Linked DNA regions of Cytobacillus luteolus. Each later gene encodes a partner of the first gene's protein in a complex. Links are inferred from orthologs where the notes say so. Each region holds a gene or a part of one and is shown in the gene's direction. Other genes may lie near its edges. The genes, in order: clpC and mecA.

What was found.
Region 2: the proteins of clpC (region 1) and mecA are in contact, whole or in part, in a solved structure (PDB 3PXG), measured with the Bacillus subtilis proteins. The link is inferred for Cytobacillus luteolus from one-to-one orthologs.

The regions. Positions count from the first base shown.
Region 1 is NZ_JAGGKM010000011.1:2,672-10,154, forward strand. Bases 631-3,655 are described here. They hold clpC (ATP-dependent protease ATP-binding subunit ClpC), read left to right. Parts: upstream 631-937; coding sequence 938-3,373; downstream 3,374-3,655. Other genes in these bases: J2Z26_RS20765 (protein-arginine kinase McsB), read left to right, coding at 631-931; radA (DNA repair protein RadA), read left to right, coding at 3,523-3,655. Outside these bases: more of J2Z26_RS20765, read left to right, coding at 1-630; more of radA, read left to right, coding at 3,656-4,893; DNA integrity scanning diadenylate cyclase DisA, read left to right, coding at 4,897-5,970; J2Z26_RS20785 (PIN/TRAM domain-containing protein), read left to right, coding at 6,168-7,262; ispD (2-C-methyl-D-erythritol 4-phosphate cytidylyltransferase), read left to right, coding at 7,306-7,483. UniProt on the Bacillus subtilis protein: Competence gene repressor; required for cell growth at high temperature. Negative regulator of comK expression. May interact with MecA to negatively regulate comK.
Region 2 is NZ_JAGGKM010000001.1:494,924-502,323, forward strand. What follows is about bases 2,332-5,273. They hold mecA (adaptor protein MecA), read left to right. Parts: upstream 2,332-3,433; coding sequence 3,434-4,114; downstream 4,115-5,273. Other genes in these bases: spxA (transcriptional regulator SpxA), read left to right, coding at 2,332-2,367; J2Z26_RS02540 (TerC family protein), read right to left, coding at 2,441-3,118; cls (cardiolipin synthase), read left to right, coding at 4,181-5,273. In the rest of the region: J2Z26_RS02520 (putative glycoside hydrolase), read left to right, coding at 1-516; J2Z26_RS02525 (hypothetical protein), read right to left, coding at 566-769; J2Z26_RS02530 (GNAT family N-acetyltransferase), read left to right, coding at 1,199-1,774; more of spxA, read left to right, coding at 1,972-2,331; more of cls, read left to right, coding at 5,274-5,692; J2Z26_RS02555 (competence protein CoiA), read left to right, coding at 5,785-6,993; J2Z26_RS02560 (hypothetical protein), read left to right, coding at 7,054-7,236. UniProt on the Bacillus subtilis protein: Enables the recognition and targeting of unfolded and aggregated proteins to the ClpC protease or to other proteins involved in proteolysis. Acts negatively in the development of competence by binding ComK and recruiting it to the ClpCP protease.

The DNA.
Region 1 (7,483 bases):
TGTAAAGCTATTTGAAGAAAGGTTTGAAAAGGAGTCTTTTCAAGAAATTGGTGAGTTTGAGTTATTAAAAATGGATGAACTTCAGCCACTAGAGAAAAGAGTACTAGTGGAAAAGCATTTAATTAGTCCACACTTAGCAAAAGATGCTACATTTGGTGCCTGCCTTTTATCTGAGAATGAAGAAATTAGTATTATGATTAATGAAGAAGACCATATTCGAATACAATGTCTGTACCCCGGATTTCAATTAAATGAAGCACTAAAGGTAGCTAGTGAACTGGATGATTGGATAGAGCAACATGTAGATTATGCATTTGATGAGCAAAAAGGCTATTTGACAACCTGCCCTACAAATGTTGGAACGGGAATGCGTGCTTCAGTCATGATGCATCTTCCTGCTTTAATTCTAACAGACCAAATGAAGCGAATTATTCCTGCTATTAATCAACTTGGTTTGGTTGTGAGAGGGATATATGGTGAAGGTAGTGAAGCATTAGGAAATTTATTTCAAATATCGAATCAAATGACACTTGGAAAAACGGAAGAGGACATTGTTGAGGATCTAAATAGCGTTGTTAGTCAGTTGATTTCACAAGAACGATCTGCCAGAGAAGCATTAGTTAAGACTTCAAACATACAATTAGAAGACAGAGTATATCGCTCCTATGGTGTTCTGGCTAATAGCCGTATTATTGAGTCGAAAGAAGCAGCAAAATGCTTGTCTGATGTTCGATTAGGAATTGATTTAGGAATTCTCAAGAACATTTCCAGAACAATCTTGAATGAATTAATGATATTAACACAACCTGGTTTTTTACAGTTATATTCAGGTGGTGCATTAAGAGCAAATGAAAGAGATATAAGAAGAGCCACATTAATTCGAGAACGATTAAAGCTTGAAGAAGAAAATACAAATGAGCTTGGAGGTTGATGATCGATGATGTTTGGAAGATTTACTGAGCGAGCACAAAAAGTATTAGCACTAGCGCAAGAAGAAGCGGTGCGTTTAGGACATAACAATATCGGTACAGAACATATTTTATTAGGTTTAATTCGCGAAGGTGAAGGGATTGCAGCGAAGGCTTTAGTTGCTTTAGGATTAGGTCCTGAAAAAATTCAAAAAGAAGTAGAAGGCCTTATCGGTCGTGGTCAAGATGCATCACAAACAATCCACTATACACCTAGAGCAAAAAAAGTTATCGAACTATCTATGGACGAAGCTAGAAAGCTTGGTCACTCATATGTCGGAACGGAACATATCCTACTTGGATTAATTCGTGAAGGTGAGGGAGTGGCTGCAAGAGTTTTAAATAATCTAGGTGTTAGCTTAAACAAAGCTAGACAACAGGTTCTACAACTACTAGGTAGCAATGAGTCTTCTTCAGGGCATCAAGGAGGAGGAGCAGCTAATGCAAATACTCCGACACTTGATAGTTTAGCAAGAGACTTAACTGCCATTGCAAGAGAAGGAAGTCTTGACCCTGTTATTGGTCGAAGCAAAGAAATACAGCGTGTGATTGAAGTCCTGAGCCGTCGTACGAAAAATAATCCTGTTCTTATTGGTGAGCCAGGTGTAGGTAAAACAGCAATTGCCGAAGGGTTAGCGCAACAAATTATTAACAATGAGGTACCTGAAACCCTAAGAGATAAGCGTGTAATGACATTAGATATGGGAACAGTTGTAGCTGGAACAAAATATCGTGGTGAATTCGAAGATCGTTTAAAAAAGGTAATGGATGAAATTCGCCAAGCAGGAAATATCATTTTATTCATTGATGAGCTTCATACATTAATTGGTGCTGGTGGAGCAGAAGGTGCCATCGATGCTTCAAATATTTTAAAACCGTCATTAGCACGTGGAGAATTGCAATGTATTGGAGCAACTACACTAGATGAGTACCGAAAGTACATTGAGAAAGATGCAGCATTAGAAAGAAGATTCCAGCCTATACAAGTAGATGAACCAACTATTGAAGAATCCATTCAAATTTTACAAGGGCTAAGAGACCGCTATGAAGCGCATCATCGTGTTTCAATTACTGATGAATCTATCATTCAAGCTGTAAAACTATCTGACCGTTATATCTCAGATCGATTTTTACCAGATAAAGCAATTGATTTAATTGATGAAGCTGGTTCGAAAGTTCGTTTACGATCCTATACTGCTCCTCCTAATTTAAAAGAGCTCGAGCAAAAGCTAGAGGGTGTTAGGAAGGAAAAGGACGCTGCAGTGCAAAGTCAGGAATTTGAAAAAGCCGCATCCTTACGTGACAGTGAACAGCGCTTGAGAGAAAAGCTTGAAGAAACAAAGAAAAACTGGAAAGAAAAACAAGGTCAAGAAAACTCTGAAGTTACGGTGGATGATATTGCAACAGTTGTTGCGAACTGGACTGGTATTCCTGTAGCTAAGCTAGCTCAAACAGAAACTGAAAAGTTATTAAATATGGAGGAAATCCTTCACTCGCGTGTAATTGGACAGGAAGAAGCTGTAAAAGCAGTTGCTAAGGCAGTTAGACGTTCAAGAGCAGGCTTAAAGGATCCAAAACGCCCAACAGGTTCATTTATTTTCTTAGGACCTACTGGTGTGGGTAAGACGGAGCTAGCAAGAGCTTTAGCTGAATCAATATTCGGTGATGAGGATGCAATGATCCGTATTGATATGTCAGAGTATATGGAAAAGCATTCGACTTCAAGATTAGTAGGTTCACCTCCAGGATATGTTGGATATGAGGAAGGCGGACAACTAACAGAGAAGGTACGTCGTAAACCTTATTCTGTTGTTCTTTTAGATGAAATTGAGAAAGCACATCCAGACGTATTCAATATTTTATTACAGGTATTAGAGGATGGACGCTTAACAGATTCGAAAGGTCGATTAGTCGATTTCCGTAATACAATAGTGATTATGACATCTAACGTAGGGGCTAGTACCTTAAAGAGAAACAAGTATGTTGGATTTAATCTACAAGATGAAACACAAGATTATAAGGACATGAAGAGCAAGGTTATGGAGGAGCTTAAAAAATCCTTCCGACCAGAGTTCTTAAATCGTATTGATGAAATAATAGTCTTCCATGCTTTAGAGAAAAAGCATTTGAAAGACATTGTTACATTAATGTCCGATCAATTAACAAAACGATTAGTTGAACAGGAAATTAAGTTAGAACTAACAGATGCTGCAAAAGATAAAATTGTGGAAGAAGGCCACGATTTAGAATATGGAGCAAGGCCTTTACGTAGAGCAATCCAAAAACAAGTCGAAGACCGTCTTTCTGAGGAATTATTGCGAGGAACGATTGAAAAGGGTCAAAGTATTGTCTTAGACATTGAAAATGGTGAATTTGTCGTTAGGTCTGCTGAAAAGGTAAAATAAGAACTAACTACCTGCCGAGGTATACAATTCAAAACTATATTTTTGATGTATATCTCGGCTTTTTTTGTAAGGTTTGTTATGATTTCTTACAAAAAGTAACATAATTTAACATTAGCAAAGGTATTTTAATAAGAGAGGGTATCTAAATCATGGCAAAGAAAAAAACAAAGTTTATCTGTCAATCATGTGGTTATGAATCACCAAAATGGATGGGGAAGTGCCCAGGATGTGAAGCATGGAATACATTTGTTGAAGAAATCGAAGCAAAGCCCTCAAGAAGAGGTGCGTTTGTCCACAGTAATTCCTCAATCGTTACCAAACCTTCACCTATCTCTTCAATTGAAACAAGTAGCGAGCCCCGTATGTACACTTCAATTTCTGAATTTAATCGTGTTCTTGGAGGGGGGATTGTAAGAGGGTCTCTCGTATTAATAGGCGGTGATCCAGGGATCGGAAAGTCGACATTATTGTTACAAGTTTCTTCACAGCTTGCGAGTAAAGAAAAAGTTTTATATATCTCAGGTGAAGAATCAGTTAAACAGACAAAACTACGCTCAGACCGTCTTGGTGTTGTTTCTGACCAGTTATTTGTTTTGGCTGAAACAGACTTAGAGTATATTTCCCAGGCTATCGAACAAACAAACCCCGGATTTGTAGTCGTAGATTCAATTCAAACAGTCTATCATTCAGAAGTTACATCCGCACCTGGCAGTGTTTCGCAAGTAAGAGAATGTACTTCTGAATTGATGAAAATTGCGAAAACGAAAGGGATTGCTATTTTTATTGTAGGTCATGTTACTAAAGAGGGATCCATTGCAGGTCCGAGATTATTAGAACACATGGTGGATACAGTTTTATACTTCGAAGGAGAGAGACATCATACATACCGTATTTTGAGAGCAGTAAAAAACCGGTTTGGATCTACAAATGAAATGGGCATTTTTGAAATGAAGGAATCGGGATTAGAAGAAGTAGCTAATCCGTCAGAAATTTTCTTAGAAGAACGGTCAAAGGGAGCGGCAGGATCAACTGTTGTCGCTTCAATGGAGGGAACACGACCGGTATTAGTAGAAATTCAAGCATTAATATCTCCAACTAGCTTTGGAAATCCTAGACGTATGGCAACCGGTATAGATCATAACCGTGTATCCTTACTAATGGCTGTTCTTGAAAAGAGAGTTGGACTTCTCTTACAAAATCAAGATGCATATTTGAAGGTAGCAGGAGGAGTAAAGCTGGATGAACCTGCAATTGATCTAGCAGTCGCTATAAGTATTGCTTCTAGTTTTCGTGATCAACCACCAAAACCTACCGATGTGTTCATTGGAGAGGTCGGTCTAACAGGTGAAGTAAGGCGAGTAGCAAGGATTGAACAAAGGGTTCAGGAGGCTGCTAAACTTGGTTTTGAACGAGTAATTATTCCAGAGCGTAATTTAGGAGGATGGACAGTACCAAAAGGAGTAGAGGTTGTTGGAGTAGCAAGTGTGAGGGAAGCTCTACAATACACGTTAGGGGGATAATGAATGATTGAACACCATCAAAATGATAAGAGTTTAAATCATATTCTTCGGTTTATTGCTCCAGGCACACCTATACGGGAAGGGATTGATAATGTACTTCGTGCCAAAACAGGTGGTTTAATTGTTGTGGGCTATAATGAAATAGTTAAAGAGGTTGTAGATGGGGGTTTTCAAATAAATAGCCCTTTTTCACCAGCTTATTTATATGAACTTGCCAAGATGGACGGAGCAATCATTCTAAATGAATCCGGAAGCAAGATTTTATATGCAAATGCACAACTTGTCCCAAGTACAAATACACTGTCTACTGAAACCGGTATGCGTCACCGGACGGCGGAGCGGGTTGCAAGGCAAACAGGTGCACTTGTAGTTGCTATTTCACAACGTAGAAACGTCATTACCCTTTATCAAGGAGAATTCCGTTACGCACTAAAGGATATCGGTGTTATCTTAACAAAAGCCAATCAAGCGATACAAACTTTAGAAAAATATAAAACAGTGCTTGATCAAGCGATTACAGATCTTGGTGCACTTGAGTTTGAAGAGCTAGTAACTCATGCTGAGGTATTACAGGTTCTTCACCGCATTGAGATGGTACTTCGTATCAAAAGTGAGATTCTTTGCTATATTAATGAATTAGGAACAGAGGGAAGACTTCTTCGCTTGCAAATGACAGAGCTTCTAGTGAACGTAGAAAAAGAAGCGGCTCTAGTCATAAAGGATTATATGAAGGATCGAGCTAGTGAGCCTTATGAAATTTTAGATAAACTACAAGAGCTATCAAATGAGGAATTACTAGATGATACGATTATCTTGAAATTATTAGGATATTCAGTTGCAACAGACCCAGATGAAGTAATAGCTACCAGGGGATATCGTATTTTAAACAAAATCCCTAGACTACCTCCACTTATCATAGAAAATTTAGTATCAACCTTTCAAAATATGAAACAAATTATGCAATCATCCGTAGAACAGTTAGACGAGGTTGAAGGGATAGGGGAGGTACGCGCAAGAAAGATCAAAGAGGGGTTAAAAAGAATTAGAGAGCAGTTATTTATTGATAGGCAAATATGAATTGATAATACAATTTATCTATGATAAAATGGGTCCTTTTGTTAAATTGACACTAAAATTCGTAGATGATACTCTAATGGTGATATATTTATATTTTTTTTATTTATATGAATCTTTCCAAAGACAATTAAAAAAACTATAGGATACAGGTTTCAATAATTTTAAAGTGTTAATAATGATAAGGAGGAGGTGAAGGAATGTTAAAACGTATTGTACAGCTATTTTTTCTTATAATAGGAGGAATGCTCGGGATTTTCTTTATACCTGAACTATTTGAGCTGTTAAATGTCGGTGATATTCCGTATTTAGATAAACCATATACACTTGCCATATTAGGTGCTATTATTTTATTCATTACTACATTTTGGTTAGTTGATTACATTGTTGGTTTAATTAGATGGCTTGAAGAAACGTTAGTGAAAGCACCAGTTACCGATGTATTGTTTGGAAGTTTAGGTATTATTTTTGGATTAATCGTTGCTTTTTTAATTGTTATTCCTTTAAAGTCCATACAGTTTACTGTTGTAAATACAGTAGTCCCTATTTTTGTAACCCTACTTCTAGGCTACCTAGGATTCCAAGTTGGTTTTAAAAAGAGAGACGAACTAGTTAATCTATTTAGTAGCTCTAATAAAAGTGGTAAGAAAAAAGGTCTAGATGATGAAGAGGTTGACCCATCAGCAAAGAAGTTAAAAATTTTAGATACAAGTGTCATTATTGATGGGAGAATTGCGGACATTTGCCAAACTGGGTTCTTAGAAGGGGTTATTGTTATCCCTAGATTTGTCCTTGAAGAATTGCAGCATATAGCAGACTCTTCAGATGTACTTAAACGAAATCGCGGTAGAAGAGGGCTAGATATTTTAAATCGTATCCAGAAGGAGTTATCAATCAAAGTTGAGATTTATGAAGGCGACTTTGATGAAATTGCTGAGGTCGATAGTAAGCTTGTAAAGCTAGCACAGTTAACAATGGGTGTAGTAGTTACCAATGATTTTAACCTAAATAAGGTATGTGAATTGCAGAACGTTGCTGTGTTAAATATAAATGATTTAGCAAATGCGGTTAAACCAGTTGTATTACCTGGTGAAGAATTAAATGTACAAGTAATTAAGGACGGTAAGGAATATAATCAAGGAGTTGCCTATCTCGATGATGGTACGATGATTGTTGTCGAGGAAGGTAGGGATTATATAGGTAAAAAGATTGATGTACTGGTAACAAGTGTACTTCAAACATCAGCAGGACGAATGATTTTTGCGAAACCAAAGCTACTAGAAAAGGCATTATAATGAATAAGTCTTAGTTGTTTCAATGAATAGGGGCAAAGGAAATATGAAGTATCAAGTGGTTGTACCTGCAGCGGGGCAAGGAAAGAGAATGCAGGCGGGAAAAAACAAACAATTTATTGAATTAGTTGGTAAGCCAGTTATTATTCATACATTAATGGTTTTCGAACAAGATGAAGATTGTGCTGGTGTTATTTTAGTAGTCAACGAAAACGAACGAGTGG
Region 2 (7,400 bases), on another replicon or contig:
GGAGAATATCAGGGGGACCAATCAGATGTACAAAAACGTGTTCAAGCTGTCACTGACTTTGTTGCCTATGCCAAAGAAAAGTTAGAGCCGTACAATGTGAAAGTATCTGTGGATATCTTTGGTTATACAGCAACACTTCCAGAAGCACCAGGGATTGGTCAAAACTTCAGTAAAATATCTGAGCACGTAGACGTTATTTCTTCGATGATTTATCCAAGTCACTGGACTTCATACTTTGGTATTGCTAAACCTGATCTAGAGCCATATCAATTAGTTACTGAATACGCTAAGGTTGAAAAAGAAAAGTTAAATGAACTTCAAAACCCTCCTATCTCAAGGCCATGGATTCAGGATTTTACAGCTAGATGGTTAGGGAAAGGTAATTATAAAGTGTATGGCAAGGCAGAAATAGAAGCTCAAATCAGAGGATTAAACGAACAAGGTATTAACGAATATTTAATTTGGAATGCAGGCAATACCTACACTGAAGGTGTAGATTATACACCACTAAATTAGAGAAAAGAAAAAATCCTAACGAATGATATCGTTAGGATTTTTTGTGTCATTAGTTATTCCAGAAAGATTTTTTAGCGTTACCGCCAACGCCTTTCCATCCTGTTTGTGTATTTGCAGCATTATTGAAGCTTACGTCTTTGGTTTTACCACCAAAAAACTTTTCGCCAATTCCATTTAAAACTACACCAATTACAGCAGTAATTCCGATAATAAGAAGGGCAACAAGTGTAAAATCTATTATGTAACCTAACATGAAAGATCCTCCCTTTTATATAACAAGCAATTTTTTATCTAAAATAAAATTAATAGCATATACTTTTATTTTATTCTATATTGAACAGGATTTAAAGGGGAATATTAAATTTAGTGAACATATAATTACTATATCAAAAAATATGGCTCTTTTCTAAAAGGTTGTTATTTTCACATTGAATCATGACTGTTCCTTTGCGCTGCAGGCACTTGCTTTCCGCGGGGAGGAAGTCGAGCCTCCTCAGCGCATGCGCCTGTGGGGTCTCGACCTTTCCTCAACTTCTGAGCAGGAGCCAAGTGCCCTCCGCTCCAATCCACTCTTGTAATATTTTCATTTAAATCAACAAAATTTATGAAAAGAGCCAAAAATAAAAAAGTAAATTATGTTACCATATAAATAAGGATGAAAACTTGAAAGGGAGTGTTTCATTTGAGTTGGTATACTAAGTTAAGTCAGTATTTTCCAGTTGAGGAAATGAAATCACAAGAGCATATGGAGATTCTTTTAAAGGAACAAGGAGACATTTACCATAAAGATGAAGGTCCAAATCATGTATTAATGTACGCGGAATTTGATGAATTTATCTTTATTGACTATTTATTTGTTTCAGGGGCCGCAAGGGGACAGGGGCTTGGCAGAAAGCTAATAGAGAATTTAAAAATGAAAAATAAGGCGATTATATTAGAGGTTGAGCCGATTGACTATGAAGACACAGATACTGAGAAACGTTTAAGGTTTTATAAACGTGAAGGGTTTGAACACGCTCAGTCTATTGGGTATAGACGTCTATCTTTAGCCACGAATGAAGTGAATCAGTTAGAAATTTTATTTTGGTCTCCGACAAATGAGTCTGAAGAAGCCATCTTTGAAGCAATGAGAAAAACCTATAACTTGATTCATACCTATAAGGACAAAGAGGTGTATGGAAGGTCTTATCAAAGTGTGAATGATGTGTTAACATATAACAAAAAAAATGATAGCGACGATATTTTATCGGATGTATAAGTATTTGTATAAAAATTGTATAACTATTTATGACAAATTTGTGAATTCATCTATCATTTCAAATTAATTTATTGTATAATAAATGGAGATATTACTTAATTAAAGTAATTACAATAAAAGATTTAGTTTTTCTTACAACTTTAGATAAATCGTTGTCTTACTTAAACTCATCTTTATTAAAGGGAGTGAATCTATTTATGGTAACATTATTTACTTCACCAAGCTGCACATCATGTCGTAAGGCTAAATCATGGCTAGAGGAACATAGTATTCCATATACAGAAAGAAACATATTCTCTGAGCCATTATCAATTGTAGAAATTAAAGAGATTCTTCGAATGACTGAGGATGGAACTGATGAAATCATTTCAACTCGTTCGAAGATATTTCAGAAGCTGAATATTAATGTTGAATCCATGCCATTACAGGATTTATATGCATTAATTCAAGAGCATCCTGGCTTGTTACGTAGACCTATCATCATTGATGAGAAACGTTTGCAAGTAGGCTATAATGAGGATGAGATACGACGCTTCTTACCAAGAAAAGTTCGTACTTTCCAACTACGAGAAGCACAAAAATTAGTAAACTAAACATAGAGTATGTGTGCAAAAAACTTCTACATGTAAATTTGTAGAAGTTTTTATTTTTCAATGGCACGGTAGTCTAGTTTTTAACCCCAGAATAACTTTTAATCCGGTTTGTAAGCAGTCCAGCAAAAAGGATAAGACAAATACTAAGAAAAGGAATCATTGTAAGAAGTGGTTGATAGTTTTCATATAAGTAGTGAAGTCTTTCCTCATTAACGATCATTTTTCCAGCAGTGTAGGCAAGTATACTTGCACCAAAGTAAATGAGTACAGGAAATTTTTCCATTAGGTATAAGATAACTTTACTTCCCCAAATAATGATTGGAATGGATACACATAATCCTAAAACAACGAGATAAAAGTTGCCGTGTGCAGCACCAGCTATTGCAATAACATTGTCGATACCCATGATTAAGTCTGCTATGACAATTGTTTTAATGGCTGCAAATAACGTAATACCACCTTTAATCCTGGAAGTATCCTCATTATGATCTACCAGCAATTTGTAAGCAAGTAGTAGCAAAAACACACCGCCAGCAAATTGTAGGAATGGGATTTTTAGTAAGAATACAGCCGCAATAGTCACTACAATTCTGATGAACACTGCCAAAACTGTACCAAGGACGATTGCTTTATTTCGTTTAGTTTCTGGGAGGTTTCTACAAGCTAATGCAATTACGATTGCGTTATCCCCACCTAAAATAATGTCAATACCAATGATTAATAAAATAGATGTAATTAACTCTAAGTCCAACACAAATCCTCCCTTAGACAAGTCATACTACTATGTATAAGTAAAAAGCAATTTAGTTATGACAACAAACAAAACAGTATTTAAATATATGGTAGGATTATGGGCTATAGGGCGAATAACTGTTTTTATGAAATTCGGCTTTTTTATTTCCATTCTCAAGCTTTTTATCATAAAATAAGAGTACAAGATATTGATGTCTCCTTTAAAGGATTATCTACTCTTGTTTTTGGGTAAAGTGGTAAAGAACTGTATACATCGACTCGGGGGTATTTTTGTCCCTTCAAAAATGGAGCTAGAAGGGAGAGGTTTTAGCTTATGGAAATCGAACGTATTAATGAATATACAGTAAAGTTTTATATTTCATATGTTGATATAGAAGAAAGAGGCTTTGACCGCGAGGAAATTTGGTATAACCGTGAAAGAAGTGAGGAGCTCTTCTGGGAAATGATGGATGAAGTTCATCAGGAAGAAGAGTTTACAGTAGAGGGTCCATTATGGATTCAAGTCCAAGCGTTAGAAAAAGGTCTTGAAGTTCTGGTAACACGGGCGCAAATATCTAAGGATGGACATAAATTCGAACTACCAATCTCTGATGAAAAATTTAGGGATATGCCAGTAGATGAAAGAATTGAATCATTACTTGATGAGCATTTTAATACAAAGCGTAATTCAGATAGTGATTTACCATCAAATGATGAAGATCAATTAGATTTTTTACTTCGTTTCCAGGATTTTGAAGATGCTATCTCACTTGCACATCGTACACAGCTTCTAGAATTAACAAATAAACTATACTATTTTGAAGGTCACTATTATCTCTATATCGAATTCTTAGATGCGGATTGTACTGAAGACGAACTTGAGAATACACTAAGTGTAGTCTTAGAATACGGCCAAGAATCTAGAATTTCAATTCATCGAATTGAAGAGTACGGAAAGACAGTCATGAAAGAAAGTGCACTATCAGAAATAGCTAAACACTTTCCATTAAAATAAAGGACCGATTTCAGTGTGAAATCGGTCTTTTTTTACAATGTTGGTTTTCTAGGACGGTGAAACAATATGAAAAATACATTGAGAGTCATTGTATTTTTAGGCATCATATCTCTTTTGCTTTTTTTCAGCAAAGGTTATTGGGAAGGTTGGCTTATAGGTGCTTTAAGTATTATGTTTACCCTCTCTGCAATATTTATTGCTATTATTATCTTTTTAGAAAATAGACATCCTACGCAAACGCTGACTTGGCTAGTAGTACTAGGGAGCTTCCCATTACTCGGTTTCTTTTTCTATCTTATTTTTGGACGCAACTATAGAAAGAAGCGACTTTTCCAGAAAAAGGCATTATTAGATGAGCAAACTTTTTCACAATTTGAAGGTAGCTTCGAAAACAATGAAGAAAAAATTGATCAAGTTGGTGAGAATCAACAACACTTATTTCGCCTAGCACACAGAATCGGTAAAAGTCCCGTTTCTTTTGCTACTGATACGAAAGTATTAACGAATGGAGAAATGACGTTTTCAACGATTTTCGAAGAGTTAAGAAAAGCAAAGCACCATATTCATTTAGAATATTATATTGTAAGACATGATGGAATTGGCCAAGAATTGAAGAACATTCTCATAGAAAGAGTAAAGAATGGTGTCAAAGTTCGTTTCTTATATGATGCAGTAGGGGGATGGAAACTCTCTAAGAAGTATATTCGTGAGCTCCGTGAAGCGGGAGTGGAAATGATTCCATTTTCTCCAGTAAAACTTCCGTTTCTAAATAATAAGATTAATTTCCGTAATCACCGAAAAATTGTTATTGTTGATGGATCTATTGGATTTGTAGGTGGGTTAAATGTTGGAGATGAATACATAGGGAAAAACAAATACTTTGGTTTTTGGCGTGACACTCATCTCATGTTAAAGGGAGAGGCTGTCCGAACTTTACAATTGATTTTCTTTCAAGATTGGTATCATATGACTGGGGAAAAGCATTTGAATCAATATTACCTTTCTCCAGAGTTAATTGAAGAAAATCAATTGGGTGGGGTCCAATTAATAGCGGGGGGTCCTGATAATGAGTGGGAAGTTATTAAGAATCTATTTTTCTCGATGATTATCTCTGCTAAAAAGTCAATCTGGATTGCCTCACCTTATTTTATACCTGATGAAGATATTTTATCTGCTTTAAAAATAGCCGCACTAAGTGGCATAGATGTTCGAATACTCGTTCCTTACCATCCTGATAAAAAAATTGTATTCTATGCCTCAAGATCATACTTCCCGGTACTACTAGAGGCAGGGGCAAAAATTTACGAGTATAAAAAAGGGTTTATGCATAGTAAAATAATGATTATTGATGGTGAGTTAGCTTCAATAGGAACTTCTAATATGGATATGAGAAGCTTTCATTTAAACTTTGAAATTAACGCATTTTTATATCGAACAGAAAGTACAATTACATTAGTTCAAGATTTTATTCAAGACATAGAGGATTCAACACAAATTGATAAGGAAACTTTCAATACTCGTTCATTAAAACAAAGACTATTTGAATCTACTTCAAGATTATTATCCCCGTTGTTATAAGCCTTAATTTATGAGGCTTATTTTTTTTACAAAGGAATTCTCTCAGCTCGTGACGAATAAGAAAAGGGATAATTTTAAAAGGAGGAATCATTTTGTTTGTAGCGAAAAACAATAATGGAATGTTTATTTCACTTCTAGATAGCCGACCAAAAGAGGATTTAATTCAATTGAGAAAGGAGTTCCAATTCTATTGTTCAGCCTGTCAACATCCAGTACAGATGAAGCTAGGGGAGAAACGCTTACCTCATTTTGCGCATTTAAGGGATTCAAAGTGTATTACGCAAAGAGAGCATGAAACACCATACCATTTGGAGGGAAAAAAACAACTCTATAGTTGGTTAAAGAATCTAAGTACAGAATTAGAATTAGAGCCCTTTATACCAGAAATTAAACAAAGACCAGACCTATTAATAAAGGTAAACAAACAACAATTCGCAATTGAATTTCAATGCTCCCAGATTTCGTACGAGCACCTTAGTAAAAGGACAAAAGCCTATAAATCTATAGACATTCACCCCCTTTGGATACTTGGTGAATCTTGGTTAAAAACGAATGCAGATCCACTTTTCTCTTTATCCTCGTTTCAGTGGTTATTCGCAACCATACCACAAAGTACAAACTCTAATTGCTTTCCATCTATCTTATACTTTAATCCAATGACAAAAATCGTTACAAAACTGTCAAACTTAACTCCCTTTTCACCTACGCAAACCTTTGCAACAATACAGAAATTTGCTCCTAACGATACTCTTACTGAAATTCTAAATGCCTCTTTGTCTCTAAATTCACAAATGTTAACTTTATGGCTTGAAAAAAAGAAAAATTGGAGATATCAATTTTCGATGTTTCCAGACCGTAAACTAAAGCCTTTATTCTTAGAGTTATATACAGCCCGGATTACAAGAGCTTCTATTCCTGCTGAAGTTGGGTTACCTTTTCCTACTGTGTATTTGATTGAAACCTCAGCAGTTATATGGCAGTTATGGATCTTACTAGACTCAATCATACCTGTTACTTCTAACGCACCCATATCCTTTGAAAATACGTATCGCCTTTTTAGAGAAAGAGTGAGTGAGGGACATATTAAAATTAGACACTTACCAAACATAGTAGGCCAGCACTATTCCTTCGCCATTATGGATTACCTTCAAGTCCTGACAAAACTAGGTATATTAAAAAGGATAAATGCACGTAACTTTATAAAAGTTAATGAAATCATACTTCCTAAGAACGGGGAAGAAGCTTTAGAACTAGATAAGGCTGTATTAAAGAAGTTATATGGTGGAAAATATACCCTGTAATGAGAAGTTATAGCTATGTAAATCATAAGAAAGATAAGATTCTAGTAGGAGGGATTATCAATGAAGAAGAAATTAGGCACAAAAAATAAACGTAATAGAGGGTTACTTTACTCAATGTTAGCCATTGGTGCAGGAGCGGCTGTCTATGGGCTTACAAAGACAATGGTTACTAAAAACATTGAAAATAATCCAGATCCTAACTACGAACCAGATAATCCTGAAATATTTAATTATTATTATTAATAAACTATAATATAGTAAAATGAAGCCCTACTTAATAAGTAGGGCTAAATAGTGGTTGGCCTTATAGAAAATTCACATTTTAGGAAGGAAAAAAGGGGTAGTATAACGAATTAATCTAAGATGGAGTTTTTTCGACTATCGAAATACATAAGGAGGTTACACAG